DNA from 3 places in the Heyndrickxia acidicola genome. Region 3 is predicted to be linked to each of the others. Evidence: riboswitches for the same ligand, from Rfam matches in the RefSeq annotation. Region 3 holds a riboswitch; each other region holds the start of a gene.
The links. Region 3 has a riboswitch for cyclic di-GMP ahead of A5N88_RS13590 (hypothetical protein). Riboswitches for the same ligand answer to the same signal wherever they lie in the genome.

Region 1 (6,398 bases), 1.3 Mb from region 3:
ATCAAACCTCTGACGACGAAGGCAGAGGTTTTTTATATCTTCATTATTCTGTTGAAGTGTTGTGAAAAAATAATTGATGGTAATCCCAGTAGTGGCCTGACAAAAAAGAAGCACCTTAAGATGCTTCTAAGCCTTTGTTTACAATGATATGTTTAAACTTTAATGTCAGCCTGTCAATTTCCTGGCTGTATTTTAGTGTCTCAGGATCGTTGAAGCCCTTCTGTTGGGCAGTTGTCATCATATCTTTTCTCAATTGAGTTATTTCATTTTTTAATTTAATAGATTCTAATAAAATTGTCATTTGACATTCTCCTAATTACAAAATTGTTATTAGGTCTTCATTATGACACATCTTCGTGCAATAAAAAGACGATTTGGGCCTTGTTCAATAAGTTGTCAAAACAACGTGAACAAATTGTGAAGATATTCACATATACGAGCATTTAAGTTGAATGCTTCTTAATAGCGTATGGTCCTTTATCCACCTGATGAAGGACTTTTCTTGCTTTATTTGTGCTCGAATGGTCCTTCATCCACCCGATGAAGGACTATACTTGCTTGAATTGTGCTCGAATGGTCCATCATCCCCTCGATGAAGGACTATTCTTGCTTGGATTGTGCTCGAATGGTCCTTCATCCCCTTGATGAAGGACTACTCTTGCTTGGATTGTGCTCGAATGGTCCATCATCCCCTTGATGAAGGACTATTCTTGCTATGCTCGAGCTCCTTTGGTCCTTCATCCCCTTGATGAAGGACTATTCTTGCTTTATTTGTGCTCGAATGGTCCATCATCCCCTCGATGAAGGACTATTCTTGCTTGGATTGTGCTCGAATGGTCCATCATCCCCTCGATGAAGGACTATTCTTGGTTTGATTGTGCTCGAATGGTCCATCATCCCCTTGATGAAGGACTATTCTTGCTATGCTCGAGCTCCTTTGGTCCTTCATCCCCCCGATGAAGGACTTTTCTTTAATTAAAATCATCAGCAAGTTTAAATAGATCCTTTTTTAATGAAAAAAACCGTTTAGAACAAAAGGACAAGGGTATTTGATATATGTACGCAGTAAAATTCTAAGAAGGAGTGGATGAAACATGGCTAACGATAACAATTCTAAAAAAATGAGCGTAGAAGAAGCAGGACGTAAAGGCGGAGAAGCTACTGCAAAAAATCATGACAAAGAATTCTATCAGGAAATCGGCAAAAAAGGCGGAGAAGCCACCTCAAAAAACCACGACCATGAATTTTACGAAGAGATTGGCGAAAAAGGCGGCAAGGCAAGACGGGACAACCAAGAGTAGAATTTAAACAAAAAAGCAGGACTGGCTTAGGCTGGTTCTGCTTTTTTAATGCTTTAGCTCTGTTAAGAACAATGTTGGCAGGAGGGGAGGTGCAAGATTCCTGCTTATATAAGCAACAAGCATGTCAAAGGAGGCCCTGCAGGAGCTGCGATGAGGTTTTTCTGCTGGCCGCGAAAAGCGAATGCCCACAGAGGGAAATCAACAGGGAAACAGAGCCTGTGTTTTAAAGAGTCATGCTGATTTTTACATAAGGCTCTTTTCGTAAACTTTGTTCCTATATATACGAAGAGATTCCATTAAGACCAGAATGATTGTTCATAAGTAAAGCAGCAATCTGTGGGGGGGAATTCGAAAAATGGATGAAACTCTTGTACAGTGTTTGTGGAATAAAGAAAAATGTTAAACTTTAAAATATCATTACAAATTTGGAAGGAACAAATATATGGGAAAAGATAAAGAGAAATATCAAACGGTTGACGAATACATAATGCAGTTTCCTGCCGAGGTTCAAGATACACTTCAAGAATTAAGAGTCATTATAAAAGAGTCAGCATCTGAAGCCGAAGAAACAATAAGCTACCAAATGCCGGCTTTTGCATTAAATGGAACGTTAGTATATTTTGCTGCTTGGAAGAAGCATATAGGATTTTATCCAACTTCCAGTGGAATGAATGCCTTTAAAGAAGAAGTGGCAGAGTATAAAGGTACAAAAGATTCAATCCATTTTCCTTTCACTAAGCCGCTGCCTAAAGAACTTATTAGGAAGATAGTGGAGTTTAGAGCTGCAGAGAATAAGAACAAGGGCAAGGAAAAAATAAAATAATTTCGAAACGAGATGCCTTACTTCAGCTTAATTGGCTGAGGGCATTTTTATTTTTCAAAAAAAAGCACCGCAGAAAGCGGTGCGAGTGGGAAAGCATGTATAAAGCGAAAAACCATGATTAATGTTCTAAAGGTGTTCTTCTTTCACGGTTCACAAATGGGATAAAGACCAAGGAATATAACGCACAAAGTCCTACAATTACGTATACAATTCTTGCGATCGCTCCGCTTTGTCCCCCGAAAATCGCTGCAACAAGGTCAAATTGAAATAATCCTACTAATAGCCAGTTAATTCCGCCAATAATCAAAAGAATCAATGCGATAACATTAAACGCTTTCAACTTGGTCCCCTCCTTTATTTGGTTACAACACTTATATACCCTGGAAAAAACATCCCAAACGCTATTTTTATACAAAAGTTATACAAAGGTTATACAAATAATTGTACGGAGATAAATCGATTGATAATAGTACTTATTTTTCTTTTTTGAAGCCAAGTTCCTTTAGCGCTTGCTTCATGCTTGCCAGTGTTCGGATGTCTCCAAAGCTAACGCCAAGGCTCACAATGGTTTGGGCAATTTCCGGACGGACCCCTGTAATAATGACTGAGATGCCTGTCAGCCGAATGGCTTTTATAATTTGGAGAAGCTGGTCAGCCACCATGGTATCAATAATGGGAACACCTGAGACATCCAGGATGATATCAGTGAGCTTAAGCCGAGCTCCTTCCTCCAAGGCTACCTCCATAATAAGCTTTGCACGATGTGTATCAATGGCCCCTACTAAAGGGATAACGGCAACATAGTCAAAAATAGGCACGACAGGAACAGACAGCTCTTCCAGTGCTGTGTATGCAAGCTTCATCAGATGTTGATTATGTTCGTCATAGAGCTTTCCATAAATACGGCTTATCTGATCGAGCAAAGGGTCAATAATCCTTGAAACGTCGAGCATGGTTATAGCCGAGAACTGGTTTTTTTCAAGCTCTTCAGAAAAAACATCCCAAATAACCGTTCGATAGCATGTAATGGCTTGAAGCGCATCATTTAAGGGTAAATGGTTGAATATTGCAGCATGTCCTGCATTGTTGGCCCATTTTTCAACCTCTCTTACTATATCTTTGTTTTCCCTATACAGAGCTTGCCCAAATAGCTGTATAAGACTAGCCCGATATTCTATTCGTTCCTCGAGCGGGAGAGGAGCAGCATCCAGCTTTTTCTCAAATGCATCGCCTTGCTTTCTCCCAACATGCTCAGCCAGCAGCTGGCTGTTTTGAATAATTTTATTTCCGATATACATTAATTCGTGTTTCATATTCATCCTCTCCCTAAACTCACAGCTTAACTGACATTCAAGCTTTTTACCTTATACCCCATTTTCAATATTTATTCACATCGTTACGATAAGGAAAAAGAGCCGCTTTAGTTTAATATATGGAAAATTAGTCTTTACAATTGAAGGGAGTTATGTACAAGGCACTATGCAAATTCTATATCTAATGGTGATCGAAGATGAAAACGAGTACCTTGAGAAGACAACTGCAGGAAGACCAGAACGCTGCCAATGGCTATGTTATACCAATGATGATTTTAATCCACAGTTGATTGAAGCAAAGAGACTCCTCTAAGAGAAAAACGCTTCAAGGAGCTGGCGCATTGGCGCTGTAGAAAAGGATTCAAAAAAAAATCCGGCAGCAAAGGCCGGATCAAAACAAATATAAGGGGGTTAAAAGTAAAAAAGGGTTAATGCTTGTCCTGATTACAAGTATAGAAAAGAAATCTTAAAATTCCCTTAAATTATTGTTTACTTTATTCAGAAATTTTTTCACCTACTCCATATGTATAGTTCAACTGGAATAGGCCTCTTAACCTAAAAAAATGCAGAATATTGTAGACTTTTGACGAAAAAGAGCATTATAATGGAAATAAATGTACTATTCATTCGATAAAGGCAAACTTATTGAAAAATAAGGACGCAAAGCCGCGAGCCTAAGGCAGTACAAAGAAATGCTAGGGCAGTCGGGCCGCCGAATAAGCAGTGGACTTAAATAGGGAAGCTTCCGTTCATATTTCGGTTGCTGCTTTCCTGTTTTTTCGTATTGGCACGCTATTATCATGGCCTGCAAATGCCCCTCTTAGCTTGGCGATCATAATCATTGTAGAAAAGGGGAGAGCGGGAGATGACAATTCATGAGGTCATTGAGAAAGGAAACTTCACACATCATTATCAGCCCATTTATAACATTCAAAGTAACTCAGTGATTGGTTATGAAGGGCTGCTTCGTTCGGAAAAATATCCTAATCCGGAGCAGGCATTTTTAGAGGCAAAAGAGAAGAACAGTCTTTTTGAGCTGGATTCTCGTTCACTTCAAAAGGCCATTTTCACATATCAATCCGCCGGATATTCAATTGATAACGGGCTATTATTCCTGAATATTATTCCATCCACATTAGAAAACAAAGATTTTTTAAATTTTGTGAATAAAATAATGAAGGAGAACCAAGGCCAACAACTCGTACTGGAAATTAGTGAAACTGAGGAAATGACGGTAAGCAGTGAAATGATAAGAAAGCTGGAAAAACTAAGAGGCCTTGGCATCAGGATTGCAGTTGATGATTTTGGAAAAAGCTATTCTCATTTCAAAACCATTATTGAAGTGGTTCCTGAATTTATTAAATTAGATCGGTATTTGACTGCGGATCTATCTTCTTCCTTAAAAAAGCAAGCGATCATCCAATATTGCCTGGATTTTTGCAGCCAATTTAACAGCAAGCTTATTTTAGAAGGGATTGAAACAGAACTGGAGCTGGAGATGGCAAAGCAGCTTGGTGTGATATATGCTCAAGGGTTTTTTCTTGGAAGACCGGCAATACTTCCCAAAGCATACCAGCAGGTGGTTGTTTAAGATATACTAAGTGCAGAATAGAATGTATGCTTACTGGCGTTATATGCTTGGCCGAGGCTGATGTTGGAGGTTGCTTGTTATTTAACAGACAGCTGCCGTACGCTGAGATAATCTATATAGGCTAAAGGGGGGGATGGAATGAATTCACTAGTTTTGGAGAAATTGAGCGTTGCAGTAATGGCCATCGATAACCATTTTACCATTACAGTTGCAAATCAAATGTGCAAGACCATATTAGGAATTGAGCCTAAAGAGGCGATTGGCAGAAACATTGATAAATTTTTTAATTATCCTCCAGAGTTCACAAGGACTCTTCAGCATACTCTTGAAAGAGGCGAAAACTATTATTATGAGGTCTTCCCTTATAACTGGGGCCCCTATGAGAAAACACTGAGCCAGCGCTCTGTGCTGCTAAAGGATGAAAATGGTGAAATTGCGGGTGCCATGATTGAATTTGAAGATATTACAGAGCGCTACCTTGAACAGGAAGAATACAAAGCCTTTATGGAGGAAATCGCTATTAGCATTATTCCAGTGGCAGAGAGAATTGGCATGGTTGTCCTTCAAAATCTTCCTTTTGATCTCGGGCTCGATGGTTTTAACAATCTGTGTGCAAGGGCAATGGAAAAAACAAAGAATCTGAAGCTCCGTTCTTTGGTTCTCGATGCTTCTTCCCTTCCTGCTGTCAGGATCCTGTCCTCTATCCAATCCTTTAAAAACATTTTGGCAGCTTTTAGGCTGATCGGGATTGAAATTGTTATTGCAGGAATTACCCCTGAAGTAGCCATTCAGGTAGTGAATGAAGGCATTGATTTTACGGACATGGAAACATTTGCCGATATGCTTCAGGCGTTGGAATTTCTAAAAGGGAAATTAAAGTGATGGACATGGCTGCTTTTTAATGGAAGCGGCTTTTTTTTATGCTTGTATGTCAGGATATGTTTTTTAAGCGGCTGAAATGTGAACTGGGAATTTAGAAGGATTATCGATTTCAGGGAGCGAATAGTTATAAAGCATACGCTTCACTGAAGAAAGAGGGATACAGTATGGAACCAATTCTTTTAGATTTTCCTAACGAGTTTGAAACAGAGCGGTTAATCATTCGAATGCCAAAGCCTGGCGATGGAAAAGCGGTCTGGGAAGCGATTCAAGCATCAATTGAAGAGCTGAAGCCATGGATGCCGTGGGCTAAAATAGATCAAACGATTGAAGAAACCGAAGCAAATACCAGAGAGTCATATGTGGCTTTTTTAAAGCGTGAAGACTTAAGGCTGCTGGTATTTTTAAAAGATAGCGGACAATTTATTGCTTCTTCAGGCCTGCATCGAATCAATTGGTCCATCCCAAAGTTTGAAATCGGCTATTGGATT
Region 2 (6,398 bases), 1.3 Mb from region 3:
TGAACTTTTTAACTCCTCCAGAAAGTCACCCATAATCCCATTGCGTTTTAAGAATGAATATATCTTTGTATTCTCAAGTTGATCACGATGAGTAAGTATATCCACGAACCTACCTAACATTAGTGGGTCACTTTGAAGTTCAGGAAAAAATGGGGGGAATCCTAAATCCACACTTTTTACTAAATTATTATTTATTTTAACATTCCACTTACCGATTTTCTGATTTGATTGGTTTCCTTGCAAAGCAATATTTATGTGACCTAAGTTAATTTGGTTCATTTGAATGTTACTTTCAATTTGTTCATTACCAAAACTACCCATTAATTGAGGTTTAAAATCTGCAAATATACTATACGGCTCAAAAATATGATCTACGGTTGTTTCTTGATTATCATGAGTCGCAGAAAAACTAAAGTTAAAAGGTTTTTCGTTATTGTTATAAGGCAAGCCTAATACCCTCTCGGTAAAATCATATATACCGGTTATATTATTAGCCCTACGTGCTAATATATTGCTGACATATGAATTTACATTCCCACCACTTACAAACGAAAAGATTGATTCTAAAATCGTGGTTTTTCCTGCATTGTTACTACCTAAAAAAATGTTAATCTTGTTTAGGTTTTCAAATTGAATATCTTCAAACTGTTTGAATTTTTTAATTCTAAAGGATTTTATCATTTGTTTACCTCTCATCCTCAAATTTCCCTAAAATTAGTGCTATCACCATTATACTTAATTTCTATAAAATTACATGTCGATAATTGGTCTAAAGCAATTTTTTTAGACCCCCTAGTTAATTTTCACTGTTTGAAAAGCATGATGTTTATCTAGAAATTGCAAACAGTATAAATATGTTCCTTTTTAATGGAAAATTAATTGTTTTACATCGTTCAATTTCGCACAAATAGCCCTTATACAATAAGGGCTATTTGTGCAAAATGATTCACATTAATTATCCCCAAAAACCAATAGATTATACCTACTCTATCTGCAACTTTTGTTTTGGAAAAATAATATTTGATTTCAGTTTATTGATGATTTTCACCTCGGACACTGTTAATTGATACTTTTGGGCAATTCCACTAAGAGTATCACCCTTTTTGACTGTATACGTTTTTGTAGTTAGCTTTTTTACTATAGGCTGCGAAGTAAGCTTGCTATTAGACGTATTTGTCTTTGCTGGCTTAACTCCACTTTTCAATTTGGAAAGTAAAGCTAAATTCTGTGCTGACGTCCCTTGGTAGTTGGTTATACCGTAAGACTTGGAAAGCTTGGAACGATTTGAATAAGAAGCGTCCATGTGCTTGGACTTCATATAGTTTACAAGTGAAACACTTTGGATGGTCCCTACGGACTTCGTCACCTTTTGAGTAGCTGCAGTCTTAACAGTATACTTCCCGGCATAATCCTCGCTTACATCGAAATAACCGTAGTTGGCCATTCCGATAAACCGGTAATTCTGGGACCACTGCCACGCCCCCTTACCATTACTAAACTTTGCAGTAGGTTGGTTTTTAACTGGATTTCCCGGATAAGATGCTAGCCATGGTTTAGAAACGTTTAAGGATTGTGGCTTTAATCGGTTGTTATAAAAAGATGAACCAGTATATAGATCCATTCGAGAATAGCCCAGGTTTTTCATCTCTGTAATGAATGTATTCGTATATTCTGTAAGGGCAGCAGGGTTACTCGAGAGAGTATCTGCCTCTACATCAACAACAACATATCCATCCTTTTTCTTATCAAATCCGACTAATTGCAATTTTTTATCAAACCAATCAGCTTCGGTCTTTGCTGAAGGTTTACTAGTGAACCTGGCAAAATGATATGCATTTACGATTAATCCTGCTTGTTTTGCATTTGCAATGTTGACGGATGCTGCAGGATCCACATAATATGAACCTTCTGATACCTTTACAACTACCCCGCCGATACCTCCAGCCTTAATAGTCTGATAGAAAGCAAGCGGTAAACCATCTTCATTATTATGATGGCTAACGTCAATAAAATCGACGTCTGGAGTGCTGCTTGCATGGGCATAAGATCCAAAAGAAAAAGCTAGTCCGAATATAAGGACTAGCCCAGCTGTAAATTTATTTATTTTTTTCAATTAATTCATCCCCCTTTATTTAATTGCTATGTACTGGGATTACTGTGACAGGACCTTCAGTAGAAGGTTGAGTGTTGCCTGCAGAAGCTACAATTTGTTTTGCTGCTTCCACTTTTGCGACTGCAGCTGCTTCTTGTTCTTTCTGATGTTGTTCAGCAACTTTAGCAGCCTTTTCTTTGCTTTTTATAGTTAAATAAGTATTTATTAAACCGGCACAAGAGCCAACAAAGAAAATACCAAAGGCAATTATAAACTGAGCAATCACATTTACAGTGTCACTTGTAAACCAATTGACATGAATGTGCGCTGTTGTTAAGGCTGCTAATAGGGCTGTTAAAAGAGTTAATGCATTTAAGGATAATTGCTTCCACCAGTTAAGATTAGATAAGTATTTCATCATTAGAAATCACTCCTATTGTTTTAGTAGTTGAATTGTTGTTTGAATTAATAAATATAAAATGCCCCCTCCACCAATGGCAGAAAGAGCAAGTTCCCAACGTTTAGATTGACTTGTTTTTTTTATTCCAAGCGTATGAGCAATAAGCTGGTTTAGAAGATCATCTTGCTCCTGACGCTGTTTATTAATTAATGATTTTTGCTCCTTGCTTTCTGTAAGCAGAGCATTGTGAATCTCTAGCTGGCTTGTACGTACCGTAAGCATCTCATTTTTCATTTCCCCATAACTCTTTTCGAGATCCTGAATGCGTTTCTCATGCTCTGCAACCCTTTGCTCCATTGTCATTTCACCCATGTCTGACCCCCTTGCTCCTCTTAGAGCATAAAAAATACACCTTCTTTTCAAAGGTGCTGATTTGTCTACTAATATTTATTTAATTATTTTTCTCAATCTGTATTCTGCCACTCTTATATCCATATCCGTTGATAATCCTGTTAGGATTCTTACCATCATATTGGTATTTGACATCTTTTTTAATGTAAAAAGTACTGTTGGTTTATTCTCTTTAATCAATGTCATAACTTCCTTTATAGGTAATGGATTTGCGCTTATTCTTAAAAAAGATCTTAGAAAGTTTAAAAATTCACAAGCAGAAGTTGATTCGTCTGGATATTCCTCTAGCAAATTGTAAAGATTCTTAATACTCATCTTTAATTTTTGATTTTCACCCATGTTCATTACCTCCACATATATTTAACCAAATGCGGATAGTACCGATTTGGCGGCCTGGCAATCATTACTCATAAGAGTTTTAGACCCATGGCTTTGCGTCCTAACCTTTCGATTAGTTTGCCTTTTTCAAATTAGGGTTTGGTTACTATATACCATTTTATTATAGTTTTTTAATCATAGGTTTCAATATTATTTTAATTTTAAGCTTTGTGATTCCGATCTATATTTAGACATAAAAATACACCTTCTATTTAAAGATGCATAATGATTTTTAATGGATAATTTTATTCAATCTCTCTTCAGCTAAGGTTAACCCCATTGATAATTCTGTTAGAAATCTTAGCCTATCATTTTTTTTAGACATTTGTTTTAAGATATTAAAAACTATGGGCTTATACTCTTTAATTAATGTCATAACTTCAATTGTAGGTATTGGATCCTTTGCCTTTATTCTTAAAAAATATCTTAGAAATGATATAAATTCAACCACAGAATTAGAGTTGTCCGGTTGCCCTTCTAATAAACAGTTGAATTTTCTTATGCTATTCTTTAATTCTTGATTATTTTCACCCATGTACATTCCTCCACACAAAATTTTAACCAAATGCGGGTTGTACCGATTTGGCAGCCTGGCAATCATTACTCCATTAGAGTTTTAGACCCATAGCTTTGCGTCCTAACCTTTCGATTAGTTTGCCTTTTTCAATAGGGAAATTATCCTACATTAATATCGGCACAAATTATCAATGCTTGAGTGATTCGATAAATATGCTTGTTCTTGAATCAGAGCGTCCTACTCTGCTGTTAGCTTTTTCAAATATCTACTGGTTGAAAGTGAAGTAGGTGAAAGCAAAACTGTTGGGTCCAATAAATCAATCCCCAGCTTTTCACGAAACCCATCAACAATCAACTCATCACAGTTTACCTGTCCCTTAGACTTAATTACAGGAGTACCAAATAAAATGTTTAAAGCCCTTGTAATAATATACTTCCAATCGTACTTATCGCTTAGATTTACTTTTATATAATCAATAAGCAGCTTTTTTTGTTGTTCGGTAAGCTCTATGGCCAATTCGTAAACGTCATAGCTTTTGCTCTTGTAGTTAAAATGCTGGATGCTAACCGGAGTTTTATAATCCGTCTGGAGAATATGAATATGGTCCAGCATTAAGGCAACATGGCTATATTGTCCTTTGGTAAAAAGCTTAATAATCCTAGAAATCCACGAATTCCCCCGGTAAAAGACAAAATTAAAAGGCTGAAACATGGTTTCACCCCTCCTTCCTTTACCAATTTATTTTATCTACATCTGCATTTGTAGTAGCTTCTTCCACTTGTGGCTGTAATGTGTTTCTGAGTTTGCTAATGTTTGAGTTTATATGTTGGAAAACTTGGAGCTTTAAAGTGTTAAATGTTGTCTGATCTATGTTGATTCGTTCGGTTTTACCTGTATTAGTGTTTATTACTGTCCATTCAGCTTGAGTGATTGCCCCATCCTTGAAAAGAGTATCTGTCCCTTGGAAATTTGCTTGGGCAGCTAGTGAACAAGAGAACTTATATGAAGTGCCATTAACCGTTGCGTCAAAACCGGCTACAATCGTATTATTACATGCTTCATCTAGTTGGACCATCTTTGCATTTCGAACATCTGCAAGTGCAGCTGTAGTTAAATCTAGTTCTTTGTATTTTTGATCTGCTGTTTTAAGTTGGTCTTGTAAAGCTTTTAGTTGCTCTTCAGGTGTTGGTGGAGTATCAACGTATTCATAAGAAAATGTTTTATCCGTTGGATTGAAATATAAAACAGGTGACTGTCCAGGTTGCGGGTTTGGATGTGGGATGGAATCAACCAATTCCCCGATCGCTAGGATTTCAGGTGGTAAGGAGGCCGGTTCATAGTGCTGTAAAGTCACCCTTGCTTTTGTGTCGCTTTCTTTTTCATATTGAATAAAAATACTCATGTTAAAACCTCCTATGATAGTGTGACACTTTCAAAATATTGACCTAAGTTGTTGTAGGTGTTACTTGAAACGGTTATTTGCCAAACTATTATAATTCCGTCTGTATCATACATATAGAAAAAACGGGTTGTATCCGTTCCCCAATTTGATGCTACGGGACAAGTCTGTTTATAAGCTAAAGTTCCATTTATATTCAGTTTAATGTTATTACCATTTTGGTAATCATTACAGAAATACCCATTTCTCATAATCACAAATGGCGAAGGTGCATAAGGAAAAGTTAATGCATAGGTCCATTGCTGAACTTTTGAATAGTTAAAAGCGATCACAGATGTAGCAGTGTTACTAAAATATACTTGGTTCAAATAATCAATAGCAGAAACATTGCTAGCAAGACCTATCCACGTTGCTACTTGGGAACCTGTTGTAATATCAAACTGATAAACTGTTCCGCTATAAAACGTATAGAAATATTTATCAAGAATAATCGACTGGGATCCTGTTTGAGAAATTAAACTTGATATGGATATTCTTGTACCAGCGGACGGGTCTATTTTTTCATAAATTACACCACTTGAACTTGATGTATAAATAACATATAGATAACCATTATAATATTTTAAATTATAGTCACCATTGAAAGCGTAATTTGTTGAATACGTCCATACAGTTGCCCCTGTACTACAATTAATCTTTTTAATCGTTTGACTGGTACCAAAATACATATACACATAACCGTCATTATTAGAGGTTATTTTAGCTAAATATGAAGTTGGTAGTTGGTCAGTAGAGTTTTTAACTGTTCCAGTTAGCTTGTTATATATTGTTAAATAATAAGTACCGTTTCCAGTTCTAAGATAAATATAAGAATTATCTTCTCCTAATATATACATTTGAGAATTCGCATTCGAATATCCCGGATATTTAATAATAGGCGCATTTTGTTGTGTAGCTGTAAGGGACACTTTGTCATTAGTGCCATATAGTAATTTATTTCCTATTACTCCCTCAATCATTACATCTTTTTTAATATTAGAAGGTGCTAAATTTGTATCTCCAGTAATTCCAAAGTTATTTAAAGAATTTCTAATGGGCATTATTGCACCTCAACTCCACTTACGACCAGCGTAATCGCTCCACTAGTTCCCTGTAGTGCCTGAAGAGTGTCATTTGCACTCAGGGCAGTATTTAATTGAGT
Region 3 (3,964 bases):
TCTTCTTTTAAAAAGAACCAACCGTTTCTCAAAAGGTGCGGCATAACATTTTTTAGTGTACAAACTGGCAGCAAGCATCACAAATGGGGATCTTTTTCTACTAAAACCAATAAGCATTCCTTTTAATTTTGACGGCGGACATACACCATTTTAAAACAATAGAGCAGCATGTCTTTTAAAAAACCTTAAACTTTGCAAGGTAAAATTGGGTAAAGTGACCAGTACAACTAAGGCATTACACCATATAATGATATCGTATCAAAGATAAATTCGAGGAGGAAAAAAATATGCATTATGATAATTTAGGCTATAGCAACGTAGGAATGGGTGGCTTTAGTAATGTGGGATTTGGTCATAGCAATGTGGGATTCGCTCCTAGTAATGTAGGATTTGGCGGGTATGGCCACATGGGAGTACCAGGATGCCATATGCCTGTTGAAGAGTGTCCGCCGACAGTTATGCCAACTCAATTTGACCCAGGATGTGTTTCTCCACCTAGAGAATATGTGAAAACAAATGTTATAAATAAAGTAGTTGCACACGTCCATCCAACTCATACTACTAATGTTAACAGACACGTTATTCATCACGAGCACTATTTCCCTCACACTGAATCTTGTGTAAATGAATGCTGCGAAACACACTCCATGTGTGGAGCACCAGTAAATCCTTGCTGCGGAGGACCAGTGCCATACGGACCAGGGTTTGGCCACGGACACGGCTTCGGCTGGGGACATGGTTGCTGCTAAATTTTAATAGAACAGCACAGGGGCTGTGAGCAATCACCCCTTGTGCTTTTTGATGTTGTTGAAGCTGCTCGTTTTCAGCTCATTCGTGTGAAACAGTGTTTAACACGAATGAGCTGAAAAACAACAGCGTTCTATAACAGAGCCTCAAAAAAAGACATCCAGTCAAGATGCCACAATCGTTTTAATGCAAAGTCGGAAGACAGGATTCGAACCTGCGACCCCTAGTCCCCCATACTAGTGCTCTACCAAGCTGAGCTATCCCTATATAACTTAGTATTCAAATTAATTTAATTATATACAATACTATCCAGGGTCACAAAACCTTATAAAAAAATGAACATAACAGTTGTATAAGAACATACTTTCGCATAAACTAAAGCTAAATAACTAACTAATTATCCAGGAGTGTTCAAATTGGAGCTAAACATTCGAGTACTGGTGGTTATTGAAGGCAGTCGATCTCTTCACTTTGGACGTTTTAAAGTGAATGACCTCACTTTCCCGCTGAATTCCCATGAGGAAGCTGCCCGCTATGGTTACCAGGTGTATCAAAGAATTAAATATGAAACCGGCTACCGGAAAACAGAGTTGCTAAATGCCACATACAATGGAGAACATGATATTACAGACCTCGTAAAAGAAGTGGAAAGACAATTATTGAAATGACTATAAGCGCCTTTTGTTTTTTGTTATACATTTCTGGACATGTTCTGGCCTCCATGTGGAGATGGCTTTACATAAGGGATACCCGCCTATACGCCTTGCAGCTTAGTTGAATACACTAACTCAAACAGGAATTTTATAAAGGATGGTTGATTATGCCGGCTTTTTTAGGAGGCGTTCAAATCTTGAATGTCAGCGGAACCGCTGGGGTCCATTTCGGAGACTCCGCCTACCTCTCCCCTAAATCATCAAGCTTAACTACAAATGGAGCAGGCGGCGGAAATGAAGGGGCTTTTGTTACAAGCAACAATTGCGTCAGCACAAATAATACTATTGATACAAGTATTGCGGAACAGCCAATTACAGCAAACAATTAGTGCAGTGTATGGAATGGCAAAAACTTTTTAGCCGAGAGCAGTTTTTGCCTTCTTCATCAAAATGCTGCCTCATTATTCTTTCGTAATAATTTCGCCTTTTTATTCGCTTCTCGTCTAATACATAAACATTAAGTTTACTTATTCGTTATACAATACACCTTATATTAAATTCATTAAAATAAATCCTAAAAATCATTCATTTAACGCTAATACTTTTTACTTTTTCTGCCGATATAATGTGTAAATCATTAACATTTCTTACAAATAGGAGCAGCGGCAATGCTAAAAATACTTTTACCAAAAGACCTAGTTGATGAAATTGAGCAATTAAGGCATTCCATGATGGTTTTAGGACTTCAGAAAGGGCTCAATGATCCTGAAACGATAAAAACCAGCCAAGAATTAGATAAACTAATAAATTTAACGTTGAGAAACGGTTTAGAAGCATCTTAATGTGCTTCTTTTTTTGTAATTTCTCTTAACTGACCAAGTCCGTTTTTAAAAAAACCAGCATTTTTTCCCCAATAAATATGATAAAGCCAACAATCACATGTTGGCTTTTAAACTAAATGTATTATTGGACAAGCATTTTCAATCTATTATTTGCTACCCTTGATTCCATTGATGACTCGGTTAAAATTTGAAGCATCATATTTTTATTGGCCATCTTCTTCAAGGTGAAAAAAACCGTTGGCTTATACTCTTTAATAATCGTCATAATTTCAACAATTGGCAGGGGATCTTTAATGCTGATCTTCAAAAAATCCCTGAGAAAACTTAAAAATTCAGCGGCATTTTTAGAACGATCCGGATACTTTTCTAATAAGTCGTAAAATCTCCTTATCCAGCTCTTTAGTTCTCCATGTTCTTCACCCATGTACATTACCTCCACATAAATTTAACCAAATGCGGACAGTACCGATTTGGCGGCCTGGCAATCATTGCTCATAATCGAGCTTTAGACCCATGGCTTTGCGTCCTAATCTTTCGATTAGTTTGCCTTTTTCAAATTAGGGCATTATTATTAACCCACTTTATTATCTAATTTTTATTACTAGATTTCAAGATTATTCAGTGTAAATAGTCACGGTTTTGCAAAATGTTAAGGTAAGATTAACAGAGCCTAAGGGGAAAAGCTTCGACTCAAGTGAATTTTTTGTGGTGACCGGAGAGTAATTAACTGGTAAATCGAACAGAATAAAGCATTTTTCAGAAAAACTTAAACAGTATAATATTATCTAAGTTGAAAATCAATGATTTTGACAACTTCGTGAACGTTCCCTTGAATTAATATTATCTTAATAAAGCTATGTAATAATAAAAGCCTAATAACATTTTGTGATTAGGAGTGTTTTAAATGACTATTTTATTTGAAACAGTCAAATTAAAAAACCAAATTATTCAATTACGAAAAAAACTAATAAATGTGACGAAAAAGAAGGGTTCAAACCATCCAGAAACCATAAAATATAGCAGAGATTTAAATAAGCTTATTGATCAATTTCAATCCTTAACCTTAAATTAAGCTAAAAACATATAAAGCCCGGGTTGTTTACGTTGTTCCTGATGCCATCGGGCTTTTTCTTTTGGACATCTTTCAAGACACCTTTCAAATGTGGATATTCCGACACTAAAAATAACTAGTTTAGATGGTATTGCAATCCTTCTGAACGTCTTTTTTTCATATGTACAAAATACATCGCATTACATCTAAAGCTATTACAAAGTTCCTACCTTAAACGATTGGTTAAGCAATTAAAGAGACGAAAGGTATAATCGGTCCAACATACGGTCTAAGGTGCCGTTATAATAGCCAGTTAGACTCCGTAAGTATTTACGGTTACTCGCCTGAAAAGTCGCTTTAATTGCCTGTAAACTGGCTTGTAGAAGGTCATTCATATCGAATGCACGTTTAAGGTAAGACTTATGAGCTAACCAAATGCCATAAATCCTGTTCGTTAGCTTAAAGTCCTCTACATGGCTATTTACAAGCAATTTAAAACGAGCATATGTCGAAGTAAAAGTTTGGATGTTAGCAGAATACGTATTATTTATAATTGTTTTTGAGTTTATGGGATTTTGTGAGCTTTTTGGTGTGACAGACTTTTGTTTTTCCGGTGTGGCAAGCCCATCATCCTCTAATTGAGCTGGCAGTATTTTGATAAGGTTGCTCGT

Region 1: another riboswitch for cyclic di-GMP. It lies ahead of A5N88_RS19320 (EAL domain-containing protein); the one in region 3 lies ahead of A5N88_RS13590 (hypothetical protein).
Region 2: another riboswitch for cyclic di-GMP. It lies ahead of A5N88_RS07320 (hypothetical protein); the one in region 3 lies ahead of A5N88_RS13590 (hypothetical protein).

Annotation. Positions count from the first base shown of each region.
Region 1 covers NZ_KV440953.1:4,150,131-4,156,528, forward strand. The annotation lists gene A5N88_RS19295 (aspartyl-phosphate phosphatase Spo0E family protein) at 116-301, opposite strand; partial or broken gene A5N88_RS19300 (KGG domain-containing protein) at 1,095-1,298, shown strand; gene A5N88_RS19305 (iron chaperone) at 1,744-2,124, shown strand; gene A5N88_RS19310 (DUF378 domain-containing protein) at 2,243-2,464, opposite strand; gene A5N88_RS19315 (STAS domain-containing protein) at 2,598-3,437, opposite strand; cyclic di-GMP riboswitch class I at 4,063-4,154, shown strand; gene A5N88_RS19320 (EAL domain-containing protein) at 4,303-5,028, shown strand; gene A5N88_RS19325 (STAS domain-containing protein) at 5,167-5,910, shown strand; gene A5N88_RS19330 (GNAT family N-acetyltransferase) at 6,075-6,398, shown strand, end outside.
Region 2 covers NZ_KV440953.1:1,568,676-1,575,073, forward strand. The annotation lists gene A5N88_RS07300 (AAA family ATPase) at 1-696, opposite strand, end outside; gene A5N88_RS07305 (GH25 family lysozyme) at 983-2,113, opposite strand; gene A5N88_RS07310 (hypothetical protein) at 2,133-2,513, opposite strand; gene A5N88_RS07315 (hypothetical protein) at 2,526-2,864, opposite strand; gene A5N88_RS07320 (hypothetical protein) at 2,940-3,242, opposite strand; cyclic di-GMP riboswitch class I at 3,288-3,374, opposite strand; gene A5N88_RS07325 (hypothetical protein) at 3,514-3,816, opposite strand; cyclic di-GMP riboswitch class I at 3,863-3,950, opposite strand; gene A5N88_RS07330 (hypothetical protein) at 4,036-4,509, opposite strand; gene A5N88_RS07335 (DUF4376 domain-containing protein) at 4,529-5,200, opposite strand; gene A5N88_RS07340 (PQQ-binding-like beta-propeller repeat protein) at 5,212-6,297, opposite strand; gene A5N88_RS07345 (hypothetical protein) at 6,297-6,398, opposite strand, start outside.
Region 3 covers NZ_KV440953.1:2,895,161-2,899,124, forward strand. The annotation lists gene A5N88_RS13570 (CotD family spore coat protein) at 288-749, shown strand; tRNA gene A5N88_RS13575 (tRNA-Pro) at 943-1,011, opposite strand; gene A5N88_RS13580 (hypothetical protein) at 1,164-1,415, shown strand; gene A5N88_RS13585 (spore germination protein) at 1,568-1,789, shown strand; gene A5N88_RS24420 (aspartyl-phosphate phosphatase Spo0E family protein) at 2,069-2,242, shown strand; gene A5N88_RS13590 (hypothetical protein) at 2,364-2,666, opposite strand; cyclic di-GMP riboswitch class I at 2,712-2,800, opposite strand; gene A5N88_RS24425 (aspartyl-phosphate phosphatase Spo0E family protein) at 3,147-3,314, shown strand; gene A5N88_RS13595 (hypothetical protein) at 3,545-3,964, opposite strand, start outside.